2 regions of the Streptomyces sp. NPDC107471 genome follow, and region 2 is predicted to be linked to the other one. Evidence: predicted binding sites of a transcription regulator. Region 2 holds the regulator's gene; the other holds the start of a gene.
What was found. Region 2 encodes HrcA, which represses chaperone genes, less so after heat shock. Its sites were predicted from a motif close to TTNGCACTCNGNNNNNCNGAGTGCNAA; they were not measured.
Positions count from the first base shown of each region.

Region 1: the regulator HrcA is predicted to act here: its motif matches at 3,910-3,936, upstream of groL (chaperonin GroEL).

Region 1 covers NZ_JBVJPC010000016.1:46,864-54,928, reverse strand. The annotation lists gene ACZ66S_RS37345 (alpha,alpha-trehalose-phosphate synthase (UDP-forming)) at 1-61, opposite strand, end outside; gene ACZ66S_RS37340 (glucosyl-3-phosphoglycerate synthase) at 129-1,073, opposite strand; SAM riboswitch class I at 1,222-1,380, shown strand; gene thrC (threonine synthase) at 1,398-2,678, shown strand; gene ACZ66S_RS37330 (MoaD/ThiS family protein) at 2,713-2,988, shown strand; gene ACZ66S_RS37325 (cold-shock protein) at 3,432-3,638, shown strand; gene groL (chaperonin GroEL) at 4,099-5,721, shown strand; gene ACZ66S_RS37315 (carboxylesterase/lipase family protein) at 6,090-7,613, shown strand; gene ACZ66S_RS37310 (hypothetical protein) at 7,623-8,065, opposite strand, start outside.
Region 2 covers NZ_JBVJPC010000001.1:457,515-465,579, reverse strand. The annotation lists gene ACZ66S_RS02090 (SpoIIE family protein phosphatase) at 1-906, shown strand, start outside; gene hemW (radical SAM family heme chaperone HemW) at 937-2,169, shown strand; gene ACZ66S_RS02080 (DUF3097 domain-containing protein) at 2,316-3,122, opposite strand; gene ACZ66S_RS02075 (MBL fold metallo-hydrolase) at 3,154-3,885, opposite strand; gene hrcA (heat-inducible transcriptional repressor HrcA) at 4,035-5,051, shown strand; gene dnaJ (molecular chaperone DnaJ) at 5,052-6,191, shown strand; gene ACZ66S_RS02060 (nitronate monooxygenase) at 6,267-7,388, shown strand; gene ACZ66S_RS02055 (16S rRNA (uracil(1498)-N(3))-methyltransferase) at 7,385-8,065, shown strand, end outside.

The DNA of each region.
Region 1 (8,065 bases), on a different contig from region 2:
CGTAGGAGACCGGACCCCGGTTGGATGCGACCAGTACGTGAGCGTTGTGCGAGGGAGCCATGCCTCGACATCTAGCCCGGGGTGCAACCGCTCAAACGTTCCCTTGGGAGCGCTCCGGAAGGGCGCTCCTACGCCGCCTTCCTTTTCATGTACTCCGCGATCTCCGTCATCGGCGGCCGCTCCTCGGTGTCCACCGAGTAGGTACGCGGCTCGAAGCCCTCCCGGCCCCGCTCGAACTGGGTGAGGGCGGGCCGGATCAAGTGGCCGCGGGCCAGCCGGAGCTGGGCCGTGCGGTAGATCGCGGCGGACATCCGGCCCAGCGCCTGCCCGTCCTGGTGCCGGTGCCTGCGCACCCCCACGTCGACCTGGGCCAGCGCGTCCAGACCGACCAGGTGCAGGGCGTCGACCAGCATCCCCAGCTCGACGCCGTAGCCGACGGGGAACGGCAACTGCTCCAGCAGCGAGCGCCGGGCCGCGTACTCGCCGCCCAGCGGCTGCACGAAACCGGCGAGCTGCGGCCAGTGCATGTTCAGCAGCGGGCGCGCCATGAGCTCGGTGACCCGGCCGCCCTGCCCGGCGGCGCCGCCCAGGGGACGGTCGTACATGCCCTTGACCAGGTCGACCTCGGGGTCGGTGAGCAGCGGGCCGACGATGCCGGAGACGAAGTCCGAGGAGAACTCCTGAAGGTCGGCGTCGATGAAGCAGACGATGTCCCCGGTGGTGACGAGCAGGGAGCGCCACAGGACCTCGCCCTTGCCGGGCACGGCCGGGATGCGCGGCAGGATGTCGTCGCGGTGGACGACCCGGGCGCCGGCCGCGGCGGCGACCTGGGAGGTGCGGTCGGTCGAGCCCGAGTCGACGACGACCAGTTCGTCGACGAGCGGGACCTGCCGCATGAGGTCGTGCCGGATCACGGCGACGATGTCACCGACCGTCGCCTCCTCGTTGAGGGCCGGCAGGACGACACTGACCGTCCGGCCCGTGGCCCGTTTCGCCGCCATGATCCGGTGGAGCGGGCGATCAGCCACGGACCAGGAACGGGTCGCCAGCCAGCGCTCGACTTCGTTCAGCACAGTGCGCGGCTCCTCTTCGTGTGATCTGCGTGTGATCCATCTCGCCGTTCGGACGACTATCTCAACTGTCCTGGTCGTCGGTTACAGTCTTGAACAACGCGGGTGACCATCGCATGTCCGGGGTGGCCCACCGCTCACAACTTCATACCGCTCATCCAGAGGGGCAGAGGGATACGGCCCGATGAAGCCCCGGCAACCCTCCAGTCGGCTCTCGTAGCGATCACTGACGATCGTCTCCGCGAGGCTCCCGACTCGGGAAGGTGCCAAATCCGTCTCACGGCGAAGTGCGTCGTGAGGAAGATGAGGAGAAAGGGCCTCGCCTCCATGGCTGCGCAGACTGTTGCAAGCACCACGAACTCCGTCGACCTGGGTCCCGCCGCGGCGCTGAGCTGCCGCGAATGCGGCCACCGCGTCCCGCTCGGACCGGTCTTCGCCTGTGAGGAGTGTTTCGGCCCGCTCGAGATCGCGTACGACTTCTCGGCCTACGACACCGAGGAGCTCCGCAAGCGGATCGAGGCGGGACCCGCGAACATCTGGCGCTACGCCCCGCTGCTGCCCGTCCCCGCGGACGTGGCGGACAAGCCCAACATCAACCCCGGCTGGACCCAGCTCGTCAAGGCCGACAACCTCGCCCGTGAACTGGGCGTGACCGGCGGCCTGTACGTCAAGGACGACTCCGGCAACCCGACGCACTCCTTCAAGGACCGCGTCGTCGCGCAGGCCCTGGAGGCCGCCCGCGCCTTCGGCTTCACCACGCTCTCCTGCTCCTCGACCGGCAACCTGGCCGGTGCGGTGGGCGCCGCCGCGGCCCGCGCCGGCTTCCGTTCCTGCGTGTTCATCCCGCAAGACCTGGAGCAGGGCAAGGTCGTCATGGCCGCGATCTACGGCGGCGAGCTCGTCGGCATCGAGGGCAACTACGACGACGTGAACCGCTTCTGCTCCGAGCTGATCGGCGACCCGGCCGGCGAGGGCTGGGGCTTCGTCAACGTCAACCTGCGGCCGTACTACGCGGAGGGCTCCAAGACCCTGGCGTACGAGATCTGCGAGCAGCTCGGCTGGAAGCTCCCCGACCAGTTGGTCGTGCCGATCGCCTCCGGCTCGCAGCTCACGAAGATCGACAAGGGGCTCCAGGAGCTGATCAAGCTCGGGCTCGTCGAGGACAGGCCGTACAAGATCTTCGGTGCCCAGGCGGAGGGGTGCAGCCCGGTGTCCGTCGCCTACAAGGCCGGGCACGACGTGGTCCGCCCCCAGAAGCCGAACACCATCGCCAAGTCCCTCGCCATCGGCAACCCGGCGGACGGTCCGTACGTGCTCGACATCGCCCGGCGCACCGGCGGTGCGGTGGAGGACGTCAACGACGAGCAGGTCGTGGACGCCATCAAGCTGCTGGCGCGGACCGAGGGCATCTTCGCGGAGACCGCGGGTGGGGTGACCGTGGGTGTCACCAGGAAGCTGATCGAGAACGGGCTGCTGGATCCCTCGCTGACGACCGTGGTGCTGAACACGGGTGACGGTCTGAAGACCTTGGACGCGGTGGCGGGTACGGGGCTGACGGCGACGATTCGGCCCAACCTGGATTCGTTCCGTGAGGCCGGCCTCGCGTAGTCGTTGTCCCTAACCTGACCGGAGGTCTTTCATCATGAGCGTTTCCGTCCGTATCCCCACCATCCTGCGCACCTACACCGGCGGCCAGGCCGAGGTGCAGGCCGAGGGTGGGACCCTCGCCGAGGTCATCGCCGATCTGGAGAAGAACCACACCGGTATCGCCGCGCGTGTTCTCGACGACCAGGGCCAACTGCGGCGGTTCGTGAATGTGTACGTGAACGACGACGACGTGCGGTTCGAGCAGGGGCTGGAGACGGCGACGCCCGACGGGGCCGGTGTCTCCATCATCCCGGCGGTCGCCGGCGGGTGACCGTATGACTGGTCATTACCTTCGGTAACAGGAATTACCGAGTGTTCATCCGATTGCCCCCTCCGTGAGAGAAGCGGAGGGGGCAATTCTCTATGGTTGAGCGCGGTACAGTTGGGGAAGCTGCTGCTTCCTCCATGCCGGGCGCATATGAGTTCCGACTTCGGATGCGACGAGAAGTAGCCAAAGTGTGTGGGTTCTTTGTGTCTTATGCTCCTTTTATGGGGCCCGACTTGCCCCGAATTCGGGCGAATTCTCACTACATTCCGGACCCCTTCCGTCCAGAATTCTCGTCCGATTGACCTGTTGCAGACGGCAGTTGGACAGATACATTCAGCCGCGGTCGACGCGTTCCGGCGCACGCCCCCAACCATGTGGGGGGTGAGGTCTGACCCGGATCCACGAAGTGTGGGTCCGTGCAAGGGCCAGTAATAGGGGAGTTAGGCATGGCTCAGGGCACCGTCAAGTGGTTCAACGCGGAGAAGGGGTACGGCTTCATCGCGGTCGACGGTGGTGCGGATGTATTCGTCCACTACAGCGCGATTCAGATGGACGGCTACCGCACCCTTGAAGAGGGCCAGCGGGTCGAGTTCGAGATCTCGCAGGGTCAGAAGGGGCCGCAGGCGGACATGGTTCGTCTCGCGACTGGCTGAAGCACGCGCCGGGTAACAACAGCGTCGTTCTTCGTTCTTCTTCGAAGGGCTCGTACCCCATGGGGAGTCATGGGTACGGGCCCTTCGGCATGTGTCTCCGACGGTGGCGCGACTTCGTCCGCGGGCTCGGTGGGGGCGGGCGTTTTGCGCAGTTCCCCGCGCCCCTGGGTGCCTGGCTGCAACCTCCCCAGGGGCGCGGGGAACTGCGCGCTCAGCCCCCGTCGGCCGGTAGTGGCGCGACGACCGAACGCATCCCGGTCTTCGGTAGGCGCTTGCACTCGACCATGCCGAGTGCTAATCATTGGCGTTAGCACTCTGAAGGTGAGAGTGACAAAGATGGACCGGGTCGGTGAGGCCCGCAGGCCTTGTGGGGCAAGGATCCACAGGCCGGCGAGCCGTCCGTCGCGGGCGCGGGCGCGGTCCGAAGGAATCACCCCCAGTCCTGGAGGGACCACTTCACATGGCCAAGATCATCGCGTTCGACGAGGAGGCGCGGCGCGGCCTCGAGCGCGGCATGAACCAGCTCGCGGACGCCGTCAAGGTGACGCTCGGCCCCAAGGGCCGCAACGTCGTCCTCGAGAAGAAGTGGGGCGCCCCCACGATCACCAACGATGGTGTCTCCATCGCCAAGGAGATCGAGCTCGAGGACCCGTACGAGAAGATCGGCGCCGAGCTGGTCAAGGAAGTCGCCAAGAAGACGGACGACGTCGCCGGTGACGGTACGACCACCGCGACCGTGCTCGCCCAGGCCCTGGTCAAGGAAGGCCTGCGCAACGTAGCCGCCGGCGCCAACCCCATGGCCCTCAAGCGCGGTATCGAGAAGGCCGTCGAGGCCGTCTCCGCCGCCCTGCTCGAGCAGGCCAAGGATGTCGAGACCAAGGAGCAGATCGCCTCCACGGCCTCCATCTCCGCCGCCGACACCCAGATCGGCGAGCTCATCGCCGAGGCGATGGACAAGGTCGGCAAGGAAGGCGTCATCACCGTCGAGGAGTCCCAGACCTTCGGTCTGGAGCTCGAGCTCACCGAGGGTATGCGCTTCGACAAGGGCTACATCTCGGCGTACTTCGCCACCGACATGGAGCGGATGGAGGCGTCGCTCGACGACCCCTACATCCTGATCGCCAACTCCAAGATCGGCTCCGTCAAGGACCTGCTCCCGCTCCTGGAGAAGGTCATGCAGTCGGGCAAGCCGCTGCTGATCATCGCCGAGGACGTCGAGGGCGAGGCCCTGTCGACCCTGGTCGTCAACAAGATCCGTGGCACCTTCAAGTCCGTCGCCGTCAAGGCCCCGGGCTTCGGTGACCGCCGCAAGGCCATGCTCGGCGACATCGCCATCCTCACGGGCGGCGAGGTCATCTCCGAGGAGGTCGGCCTCAAGCTGGAGAACGCGACCCTGGACCTCCTGGGCCGCGCCCGCAAGGTCGTCATCACCAAGGACGAGACCACCATCGTCGACGGTGCCGGTTCCTCGGACCAGGTCAACGGCCGCGTGAACCAGATCCGCGCCGAGATCGAGAACAGCGACTCGGACTACGACCGCGAGAAGCTCCAGGAGCGCCTGGCCAAGCTCGCCGGTGGCGTCGCCGTCATCAAGGCCGGTGCCGCGACCGAGGTCGAGCTCAAGGAGCGCAAGCACCGCATCGAGGACGCCGTGCGCAACGCCAAGGCGGCCGTCGAGGAGGGCATCGTCGCCGGTGGTGGCGTGGCCCTGCTCCAGGCCTCCCAGGTCTTCGAGAAGCTGGAGCTCGAGGGTGACGAGGCGACCGGCGCCAACGCCGTGAAGCTCGCCCTGGAGGCCCCGCTCAAGCAGATCGCCGTCAACGGTGGTCTCGAGGGTGGCGTCGTCGTCGAGAAGGTCCGCAACCTCACCGTCGGCCACGGCCTCAACGCCGCGACCGGTGAGTACGTCGACATGATCGCCGAGGGCATCATCGACCCGGCGAAGGTGACCCGCTCTGCCCTGCAGAACGCCGCCTCCATCGCCGCGCTGTTCCTCACCACCGAGGCCGTCATCGCCGACAAGCCGGAGAAGGCCGCCGCGCCCGCCGGTGGCGGCATGCCGGGCGGCGACATGGACTTCTGATCACCCCGGACCGCGAGGTCCGACGGCTGATCAGCGTCCTTTGCCGGGGGCGGCCCTTCCTGGGAACAGGGGGTGGCCGCCCCCGGTCTTTTCGTGCGCTATGCTTGATCACGAGCCGCTCGACGTGAACTCCCGTCGGTCGACTACGCGTTGGTGGTCCAAGGAAAGACGCCCCGCTTCCTGCGGGGAGATGCAGGTGCAAGGCCTGCCCAGCGCTCAAGACGAAGCCCGTCCCACACGAGTGGGGCGGGCTTCTTCCATGCGTGGCCGGTGGCCGGACGGGACGGGCCTCCCAGGTTGGTTGACTCAGGCAAGGGGCGTGGGCTGGAGTGAGGCGCATCAGCCCCGACCTGTGAGGAGTTCGACCGATGACGTCAGCCGAGGGTCTCGAAGTGCGCACCGCGGCCGGTGCCGTGCGCGGGCGCGCCGAGGACGGACTGGTGGTCTTCCGGGGAATCCCGTTCGCCGAACCGCCGGTGGGCGAGGCGCGGTTCCAGGCACCACGGCCCGTCAGGGGCTGGGAGGGGACCCGGGAGGCGTACGCCTTCGGCCCCCCGCCCCCGCAGGAGGCCGCCTTCCAGGGCCGGGCCGCGGGGCCGCCGACGCCCACCGGTGACGACTGGCTGACGGTCAACGTCTGGACCCCCGACACGGACCCGGCGGCCCGTCGCCCGGTGATGGTGTGGATCTACGGCGGCGCCTACAAGCTCGGCCACGCCGGCAGCCCCGGCTACGACGCCCAGCATCTCGCGCGCGCCGGTGACGTGGTCGTCGTGACCTTCAACTACCGCGTCGGCATCGAGGGGTTCGCCCTGCTGGAGGGGGCGCCCGCGAACCGGGGGCTGCTGGACCAGGTCGCGGCGCTGGAGTGGGTGCGGGACAACATCACGGCGTTCGGCGGGGACCCCGGGCAGGTCACGGTGTTCGGGGAGTCGGCGGGCGCCGGATCGGTGGCCTCGCTGCTGGCGATGCCCGGCGCGCGGGGCCTGTTCGGACGGGCCGTGGCGCAGAGCGTGCCCGGCACTTACTTCTCCGCCGAACTCGCCCGGGACATAGCGGTGGAGCTCGCCAAGGAGGCGGGACAGGCGCCGACGGCCGCGGCGCTGTCCACCGTCGATCCGCGTGAACTGCCCGCGGCCGGTGAGCGGTTGGGCCCGCGGATGCGGGAGTACGGCGACCGGTGGGGGCAGGCGGCGCCGACCGTGACGCCGTTCGCGCCGGTCGTCGACGGGGAGGTGCTGCCGTGCACGCCCTGGGAGGCGCTGGCGGCGGGCGCCGGGCGGGACGTGGGCCTGCTCGTCGGGCACAACCGGGACGAGTTCCGGCTCTTCCTCGCCCTCGGCGAGCAGCTCGGCAGGATCACCGAGGAGCAGGCGGCCGCTGCCCTGCGGACCTTCGCGCCGGGCCCGGACGGCGAGCGCTCCTACCGCGAGGCCTTCCCGGACGCCACCCCGACCGGACTCTACGAACGCGTCCAGACGGACTGGCTGTTCAACCTGCCCTCCCTGCGGCTGGCCGAGGCGCAGACCGCCGGCGGCGGCCGGGCCCACCTGTACGAACTGACCTGGAGCGCACCGGCGTTCAACGGCGCGCTCGGCGCGTGCCACGGCCTGGACATCCCGCTGCTGTTCGGCACGTACGACGCCGATCTCGGGGCCCTGCTGTTCGCGGGGGCCGGGGTGCCGGACGAGGCCAGGGCGCTCACCGCGCGCTTCCAGTCGGCGTGGACCGCCTTCGCGCGGACCGGGGACCCGGGGTGGCCGGCGTACGACGACGAGGGGCGCGCCACTCAGGTCCTGGACGTGACGCCGGAGGTGCGGCCGTACCCGGAGGAGGTGGCGCGGCGGCTGTGGGAGGGGTACGACTTCGCGCCGCTGCCGCTGCTGAAGTAGGCGGCGCCTCTAGAGGTTGCCGAGCGGCTCGATGTCGACCCTGACCGGGGTGCCCCACACCCGCAGCACCTCGTAGTCGGTGAACTCGTGGACGAGCCGGTACGCCATCGCGGCGCGCGGCCCGCGACGCTGGGCGGTGAGGTAGAGCTCGGCCTCGTGCCGGTCCCGCCTCGGCGTCCCGCAGAGCTGCCACTCCTGGCCGGTCCACTGCTCCGGCAGCCAGCGCTGCTGGGGCTGGGGCCGGTCCTCCCGCACCCCGTACCGGGAGGGCGCGGAGTCGGTGGAGCGGGGCCGTGCGGAGGGGCCGTTGATCTCGGCGCGGCGGGCCGCCCTGCGCCGCGTCTCGCACAGCAGGCACAAGTCGGGGGCGTTCTCGTCGACCGGTCCGTTCGGGTGCTCGGCACAGCGGGTGCTGGGGGCGGCGGTGGTGACGCTGTCCTCCAGCAGCTCCA
Region 2 (8,065 bases):
GTCATCGGCCGGGCCGGGCTGATCTCCTTCCCCGACGAGATCACCGGGCTCGTCGAGGACCTCAGCCGCCGGGTCGCCCTCGCCGTCGGCGCGGCCCGCCAGTACGCCCGCCAGGCCACCATCAGCGCGGTGCTCCAGCGCGGGCTGCTGCCCGGCGCGGTCGCCGAGATCCCCGGGGTGCGCAGCGCCCTGGTGTACGAGCCGTGCGACAAGGGCGGACCCAGCGGCGACTTCTACGACCTGTTCCCGGCCGGTGACGGCCGCTGGTGCTTCGCCGTCGGCGACGTCCAGGGCAAGGGGCCCGAGGCCGCCGTGGTCATCGGGCTGGCGCGGCCCTGGCTGCGGCTGCTGGCCCGTGAGGGCTACCGCGTCGCCGACGTCCTGGACCGCCTCAACCAACTGCTCCTCGACGACGCGACGGAGGCCGCGGACGCCGCCGCGCGCGCCCTGGCGGCCGCGGGCGGACGCCCCACGCACCCCGGCGACGGCCCGCAGACCCGCTTCCTGTCCCTCCTGTACGGCGAGCTGGCGCCCTTCGACGGCGGAGTGCGCTGCACCCTCGCCTCCGCCGGACATCCGCTGCCGCTGCTGCTCGGGGCGGGCGGCGAGGTCCGTACGGCCGCGCGGCCGCAGACCCTGCTCGGGGTCGTCGAGGACGAGACGTACACCAGCGAGACCTTCGAGCTGCGGCCCGGCGACAGCCTGCTGTGCGTCACCGACGGGGTGACCGAGCGGCGCAGCGGGCCCCGGCAGTTCGACGACGAGGACGGGCTCGCCGAGGCGCTCGCCGGGTGCGCGGGACTGGACGCCGAGCTGATCGCGGAGCGGATCAAACGACTGGTGCACGAGTTCGGGGCGCGGCCGCCGGAGGACGACCTGGCGCTGCTGGTGCTGCAGGCGGAGTAGGTGTCCGCGGGGTGCTGGACAATGGAGGACATGCCTTCCGCACTCCCCGACGGCGAACCCGTCCCCGACGACGGCTCGCTCCCCGCGTCCGCGCTCGCCGGGTCCGCCGACCGCCCGCTCGGCTTCTACCTGCACGTCCCGTACTGCGCGACCCGCTGCGGCTACTGCGACTTCAACACCTACACGGCGACCGAGCTGCGCGGTTCGGGCGGGGTGCTGGCCTCCCGCGACAACTACGCGGACACGCTGGTCGACGAGATCCGCCTGGCCCGCAAGGTGCTCGGCGACGACCCGCGCCCGGTGCGCACGGTGTTCGTCGGGGGCGGTACCCCGACCCTGCTGGCCGCCGGTGACCTCGTCCGGATGCTCGCGGCGATCCGTGACGAGTTCGGACTGGCGCAGGACGCGGAGGTCACCACCGAGGCGAACCCGGAGTCCGTCGACCCGGCGTACCTGTCCGCCCTGCGGGAGGGCGGCTTCAACCGGGTGTCCTTCGGGATGCAGAGCGCGCGGCAGCACGTGCTGAAGGTGCTGGACCGCACGCACACCCCGGGGCGGCCGGAGGCGTGCGTGGCGGAGGCCCGGGCGGCCGGGTTCGCGCACGTCAACCTGGACCTGATCTACGGCACGCCCGGGGAGTCCGACGACGACTGGCGGGCGTCCCTGGAGGCAGCGATCGGGGCCGGCCCGGACCATGTGTCGGCGTACGCGCTGATCGTCGAGGAGGGCACGCAGCTCGCCCGTCGCATCCGCCGGGGCGAGGTCCCGATGACCGACGACGACGTGCACGCGGACCGGTATCTGATCGCGGACTCGGTGTTCGCGGAGGCCGGGTTCGACTGGTACGAGGTCTCCAACTGGGCCACCTCGGAGGCCGGCCGGTGTCTGCACAACGAGCTGTACTGGCGGGGCGCCGACTGGTGGGGAGCGGGTCCGGGAGCGCACTCGCACGTGGGCGGGGTGCGGTGGTGGAACGTGAAGCATCCCGGGGCGTACGCGGCGGCGCTGGCCGCGGGGAGGTCCCCGGGCGCCGGGCGTGAGCTGCTCTCGGACGAGGACCGGCGGGTGGAGCGGATCCTGCTGGAGCTGCGGCTGCGGGAGGGGGTGCCGTTGTCGCTGCTGCGGGCGGAGGGGCTGAGCGCTTCTCGCCGGGCGCTGGGGGAGGGGCTGCTGGAGGCCCGGCCCTATGAGGAGGGGCGGGCCGTGTTGACGCTTCGGGGGCGGTTGCTGGCGGACGCGGTGGTGCGGGACCTGGTGGACTGAGCGCCCACTTGGGGTGGGGGCCGTGTTGTCCGGCGGCTGCGGGTGCCTCTTGGCTGGTCGCGCAGTTCCCCGCGCCCCTGGGTGGGTTGCGGTGGCCGTCGCTTGCATACCCTGCCAGTCGCCCTCAGGGGCCCGGCGCCCGTCCGCTAAGGCGCCGTGACGAAGTCGATCAGTTCCTCCACCCGGCCGAGCAGTTCCGGCTCCAGGTCCCTGTACGACCCCACCCGCTTCAGGATCGCCTGCCACACCGCGCCGGTGTTCTCCGACGGCCAGCCCAGGGCCTTGCACACGCCGGTCTTCCAGTCCTGGCCGTGCGGCACCCGGGGCCACGCCTCGATGCCCAGGGAGGACGGCTTCACCGCCTCCCAGATGTCGATGTACGGGTGGCCGACGACCAGCGCGTGCTCGCTCGTCATCTCCTGAGCGATGCGCCACTCCTTCGTGCCGGGCAGCAGGTGGTCGACCAGGACGCCGAGCCGGGCGTCCGGTCCCGGCGCGAACTCGGTCACGATCGACGGCAGGTCGTCCACGCCCTCCAGGTACTCGACGACGACGCCCTCGATGCGCAGGTCGTCGCCCCAGACCTTCTCCACCAGTTCCGCGTCGTGCCGCCCCTCGACGTAGATGCGGCCGGCGCGGGCCACGCGTGCGCGTGCGCCGGGGACGGCCACCGAGCCGGACGCGGTACGGGAGGGCCGTACGGGAGACGCGGCCGCAGGCCGGACCAGGGTCACCACCCGGCCCTCCAGGAGGAAACCGCGGGGCTCCAGCGGGAACGCCCGGTGCTTGCCGAAGCGGTCCTCCAGGGTCACCGTGCCCGCCTCGCAGCGGATCACCGCGCCGCAGAAGCCGGTCCCGGGCTCCTCGACCACCAGGCCGGGCTCGGCGGGCACCTCCGGCACCGGCTTGGGCTTCTTCCACGGAGGGGTCAGGTCGGCGGAGTACTGGCGCATTCGGATGACGATAGGAGAACCACGCGGGGGATCACCACGACACGCCGAAACGCTCCGCCAGCGCGTCCCGCTGCGCCCGTACGAAGGCTGCGTCCACCACCGCTCCGTGACCGGGCACGTACAGCGCGTCCTCGCCGCCCAGCTCCAGCAGCCGGTCGAGCGCGGCCGGCCAGTGCTGCGGTATGGCGTCGGGGCCCGCCTGCGGTTCGCCGGACTCCTCGACCAGGTCGCCGCAGAAGACGACCTCCGGGGCGCCGGGCACGAGGACGGCGAGGTCGTGGGCCGTGTGGCCCGGGCCGACGTTCGCCAGCAGGACCTGGCGGCCGCCGCCGAGGTCGAGCGTCCACTCGCCCGAGACGTGGTGCCGGGGGGAGACGAGGGCGTCCACCGCCTCGTCGGCCACCGCCGCGTCCAGTCCGTTGCGCACCGCGTCCGCCCGCAGCTCCGCGCGGCCCAGCCGCCCCGCCAGCACCGTCTCCGCGCCCACCGCGCCGAACACCTCCACCCCCGGGAACGCCGCCGCACCGAAGACATGGTCGAAGTGGGGGTGGGTGAGCGCGAGATGGGTCACACGGTGGCCGGCCAGTTCCTCGGCCTGCGCGCGCAGCCGGGCGCCCTCCGCGAGGCCGGAGCCCGCGTCGACCAAGAGGGCCGTGCCCTCGCCGATCACCAGGCCCGCCGTGCAGTCCCAGGTGGGCAGCCGGCACCGCCCCACCCCGGTCGCGACCCGCTCCCACCCGAGCTCTTCCCAAGTCACCGTCATACCGCGACGCTAGCCGTACGACCGTCGTGCGAGGACCAGCCTTGCCCTGGGAGCACCCCACCGCCGTACACTGGCCCGGGAGCGTTGGCACTCGGACGGACAGAGTGCCAGGCGAGGTGCCAAGGGAACGACCTCTGGAGGTGTGCGCGATGCTGAGTGAACGCAGGCTTCAGGTGTTGCGCGCGATCGTCCAGGACTACGTCGGCACCGAGGAGCCCGTCGGGTCGAAGGCCCTGACCGAGCGGCACAACCTCGGCGTCTCCCCGGCGACCGTCCGCAACGACATGGCGGTCCTGGAGGACGAGGGCTTCATCGCCCAGCCGCACACCAGCGCCGGGCGCATCCCGACCGACAAGGGCTACCGGCTGTTCGTCGACAAGCTGGCGGGCGTCAAGCCGATGACCGCGCCCGAGCGGCGCGCGATCCAGAACTTCCTCGACGGCGCCGTGGACCTCGACGACGTCGTGGCGCGGACCGTGCGGCTGCTCGCGCAGCTCACCCGGCAGGTCGCCGTCGTGCAGTACCCCTCCCTCACCCGCTCGACCGTGCGGCACGTGGAGCTGCTCTCGCTGGCCCCCGCGCGCGTGATGCTCGTGCTGATCACCGACACCGGCCGGGTCGAGCAGCGCATGGTCGACTGCCCGGCCCCCTTCGGGGAGGCCTCGCTGGCCGATCTGCGGGCGCGGCTCAACAGCCGGGTCGCCGGGCGGCGGTTCGCCGATGTGCCGCGGCTCGTCGAGGACCTGCCCGAAGGCTTCGACGTCGAGGACCGGGGTACGGTCACGACAGTGCTCTCCACTCTCCTGGAGACGCTCGTCGAGGAGAACGAGGAGCGGCTCATGATCGGCGGCACCGCCAATCTCACCCGCTTCGGACATGACTTTCCCCTCACCATCCGGCCCGTCCTGGAGGCCCTGGAGGAACAGGTCGTCCTCCTCAAGCTCCTTGGTGAGGCCGGGGATTCGGGCATGACCGTCCGTATCGGTCATGAGAACGCCTACGAGGGACTCAACTCCACTTCCGTGGTCTCGGTCGGCTACGGTTCGGGCGGCGAGGCAGTCGCCAAGCTCGGCGTGGTCGGACCGACCCGCATGGATTACCCGGGAACGATGGGAGCGGTACGCGCAGTGGCACGGTACGTCGGACAGATCCTGGCGGAGTCGTAAGTGGCCACGGACTACTACGCCGTTCTCGGCGTGCGCCGCGACGCGTCGCAGGATGAGATCAAGAAGGCGTTCCGTCGGCTCGCGCGCGAGCTGCACCCGGACGTCAACCCGGATCCGAAGACCCAGGAGCGGTTCAAGGAGATCAACGCCGCTTACGAGGTGCTGTCGGACCCGCAGAAGAAGCAGGTCTACGACCTCGGCGGCGACCCGCTCTCGCAGGCCGGCGGCGGTGGCGCGGGCGGCTTCGGGGCCGGCGGGTTCGGGAACTTCTCGGACATCATGGACGCGTTCTTCGGTACGGCCTCGCAGCGGGGGCCGCGCTCGCGGACCCGGCGCGGCCAGGACGCGATGATCCGCCTGGAGATCGAGCTCGACGAGGCGGCCTTCGGCACCACGAAGGACATCCAGGTCGACACGGCGATCGTCTGCTCCACCTGCAACGGCGAGGGCGCGGCGCCCGGGACCTCCGCCCAGACGTGCGACATGTGCCGCGGACGCGGTGAGGTGTCGCAGGTGACGCGGTCCTTCCTGGGCCAGGTCATGACGTCCCGCCCGTGCCCGCAGTGCCAGGGCTTCGGCACCGTCGTCCCGACCCCGTGCCCGGAGTGCGCCGGCGACGGCCGGGTCCGCTCGCGCCGCACGCTGACCGTGAAGATCCCGGCCGGTGTGGACAACGGCACGCGGATCCAGCTCGCGGGCGAGGGCGAGGTCGGTCCCGGTGGCGGTCCCGCCGGTGACCTCTACGTCGAGATCCACGAACTCCCGCACCCGATGTTCCAGCGGCGCGGCGACGACCTGCACTGCACGGTGACGATCCCGATGACGGCGGCGTCCCTCGGCACCAAGGTCCCGCTGGAGACCCTCGACGGCATGGAGGAGGTCGACATCCGCCCGGGCACCCAGTCCGGCCAGTCGATCCCGCTGCACGCCCGGGGTGTCACGCACCTGCGCGGCGGCGGCCGGGGCGACCTCATCGTCCACGTCGAGGTCCAGACCCCGACCAAGCTGGACCCGGAACAGGAACGCCTCCTGCGCGAGCTGGCGAAACTGCGGGGCGAGGAGCGTCCCACGGGACAGTTCCAGCCTGGGCAGCAGGGGTTGTTCTCCCGGCTTAAGGACGCTTTCAACGGGCGTACCTGAGCGTCGGGACCGGCGTACCTGAGCCGTCCCGAGGTCGGATTCGGACTTGTCCGGAGGACGTGACAACATGCCGTCATGTCCTCCGCACTGACCGATCTCTTCCCTCATCCGATCGTGCAGGCCCCCATGGCGGGCGGCGTCTCCGTGCCGCGGCTCGCCGCCGCCGTGTCCGAGGCGGGAGGGCTCGGCTTCCTCGCCGCCGGGTACAAGACGGCCGACGGGATGTACCAGGAGATCAAGCAGGTGCGCGGGCTGACCCAGCGGCCCTTCGGCGTCAACCTCTTCCTGCCCCAGCCCGAGTACCCCGGTGCAAGCACCGGCTCCACCGGAGCGGCTAACGCCGCGCCCCTCAACGCCGCGGCGGTGGAGGTCTACGCCCACCAGCTCGCCGGTGAGGCCACCTGGTACGACACCGAGCTGGGCGACCCCGACAGCGGCCGTGACGACGGGTACGACGCCAAGCTCGCCGTACTCCTCGACAACCCCGTGCCGGTGGTCTCCTTCCACTTCGGCGTCCCGAGCAGCGACGCCCTGGAGGCACTGCGCCGGGCCGGCACCTTCACCCTCGTCACCGCGACCACCCCCGAAGAGGCCCTCGCCGTGCAGTACGCGGGCGCCGACGGGGTCATCGCGCAGGGCGTCGAGGCCGGCGGACACCAGGGCACCCACCGCGACCTGCCCGAGCAGGACAACTCCGGTCTGGGACTGCTCTCCCTGGTCGCCCAGATCCGCGAGACGGTGACCGTTCCGGTCGTCGCCGCCGGCGGCATCATGCGCGGCAGCCAGATCGCCGCCGTCCTCGCCGCCGGCGCGAGCGCGGCCCAGCTCGGCACCGCCTTCCTCGCCGCGCACGAGTCCGGCGCCCACGAGGTGCACAAGCAGGCGCTGACCAACCCCCTCTACGTCCGTACCGAGCTGACCCGCGCCTTCTCCGGCAGACCGGCCCGTGGCCTGGTCAACCGATTCCTGCGCGAGCACGGCCCGTACGCCCCCGCCGCCTACCCCGAGGTGCACCACCTGACCGCCCCGCTCCGCAAGGCCGCCGCCAAGGCCGGTGACGCCCAGGGCATGGCGCTGTGGGCGGGCCAGGGTCACCGGCTGGCACGCGAAGCGCCCGCCGGGCAGCTCGTGGAGATACTCGCGGCCGAACTCGACGCCGCCAGGACAGCGTTGTCGGGCAAGGGGGACCTGCGATGACCGCACCGGTGTTCGTGGTCGAGCACTTCGACGCCGGTGACGGCGGACGGTACGTCCTCGACGGCCCCGAAGGCCGCCACGCCGTCTCCGTGAAGCGGCTCCAGCAAGGCGAGGACGTCATCCTCACCGACGGCGCCGGACGCTGGGCCGACTGCGAGGTGCTCGCCGCCGAGGGCAAGGACCGACTGGTCGTCCGGCTCGGCTCGGTGAGCGAGGAACCGCTCGCGCAGCCCCGCATCACCGTCGTCCAGGCGCTCCCCAAGGGCGACCGGGGTGAACTCGCCGTCGAGACCATGACGGAGGTCGGCGTCGACGCCGTCGTGCCCTGGCAGGCGGCCCGCTGCATCACCCAGTGGAAGGGCGACCGGGGTCTGAAGGCGCTCGGCAAGTGGCGGGCCACCGCCCGCGAGGCCGGCAAGCAGTCCCGCCGGGTCCGCTTCCCGGAGGTCGCGGACGCGGCGAGCACCAAGCAGGTTGCCGCACTTCTCGCCAAAGCCGACTTCGCCGCCGTCCTCCACTCCGACTTCGAACGCGGCAGCGCGCCGCTGGCCACCGCCCAACTCCCCGACCGGGGCGAGATCGTGCTGGTCGTCGGCCCCGAAGGAGGCGTCGCCAAGGACGAGTTGGCGCTCTTCGAGGAGGCGGGCGCGCGCCCCTACGTCCTCGGACCGACCGTG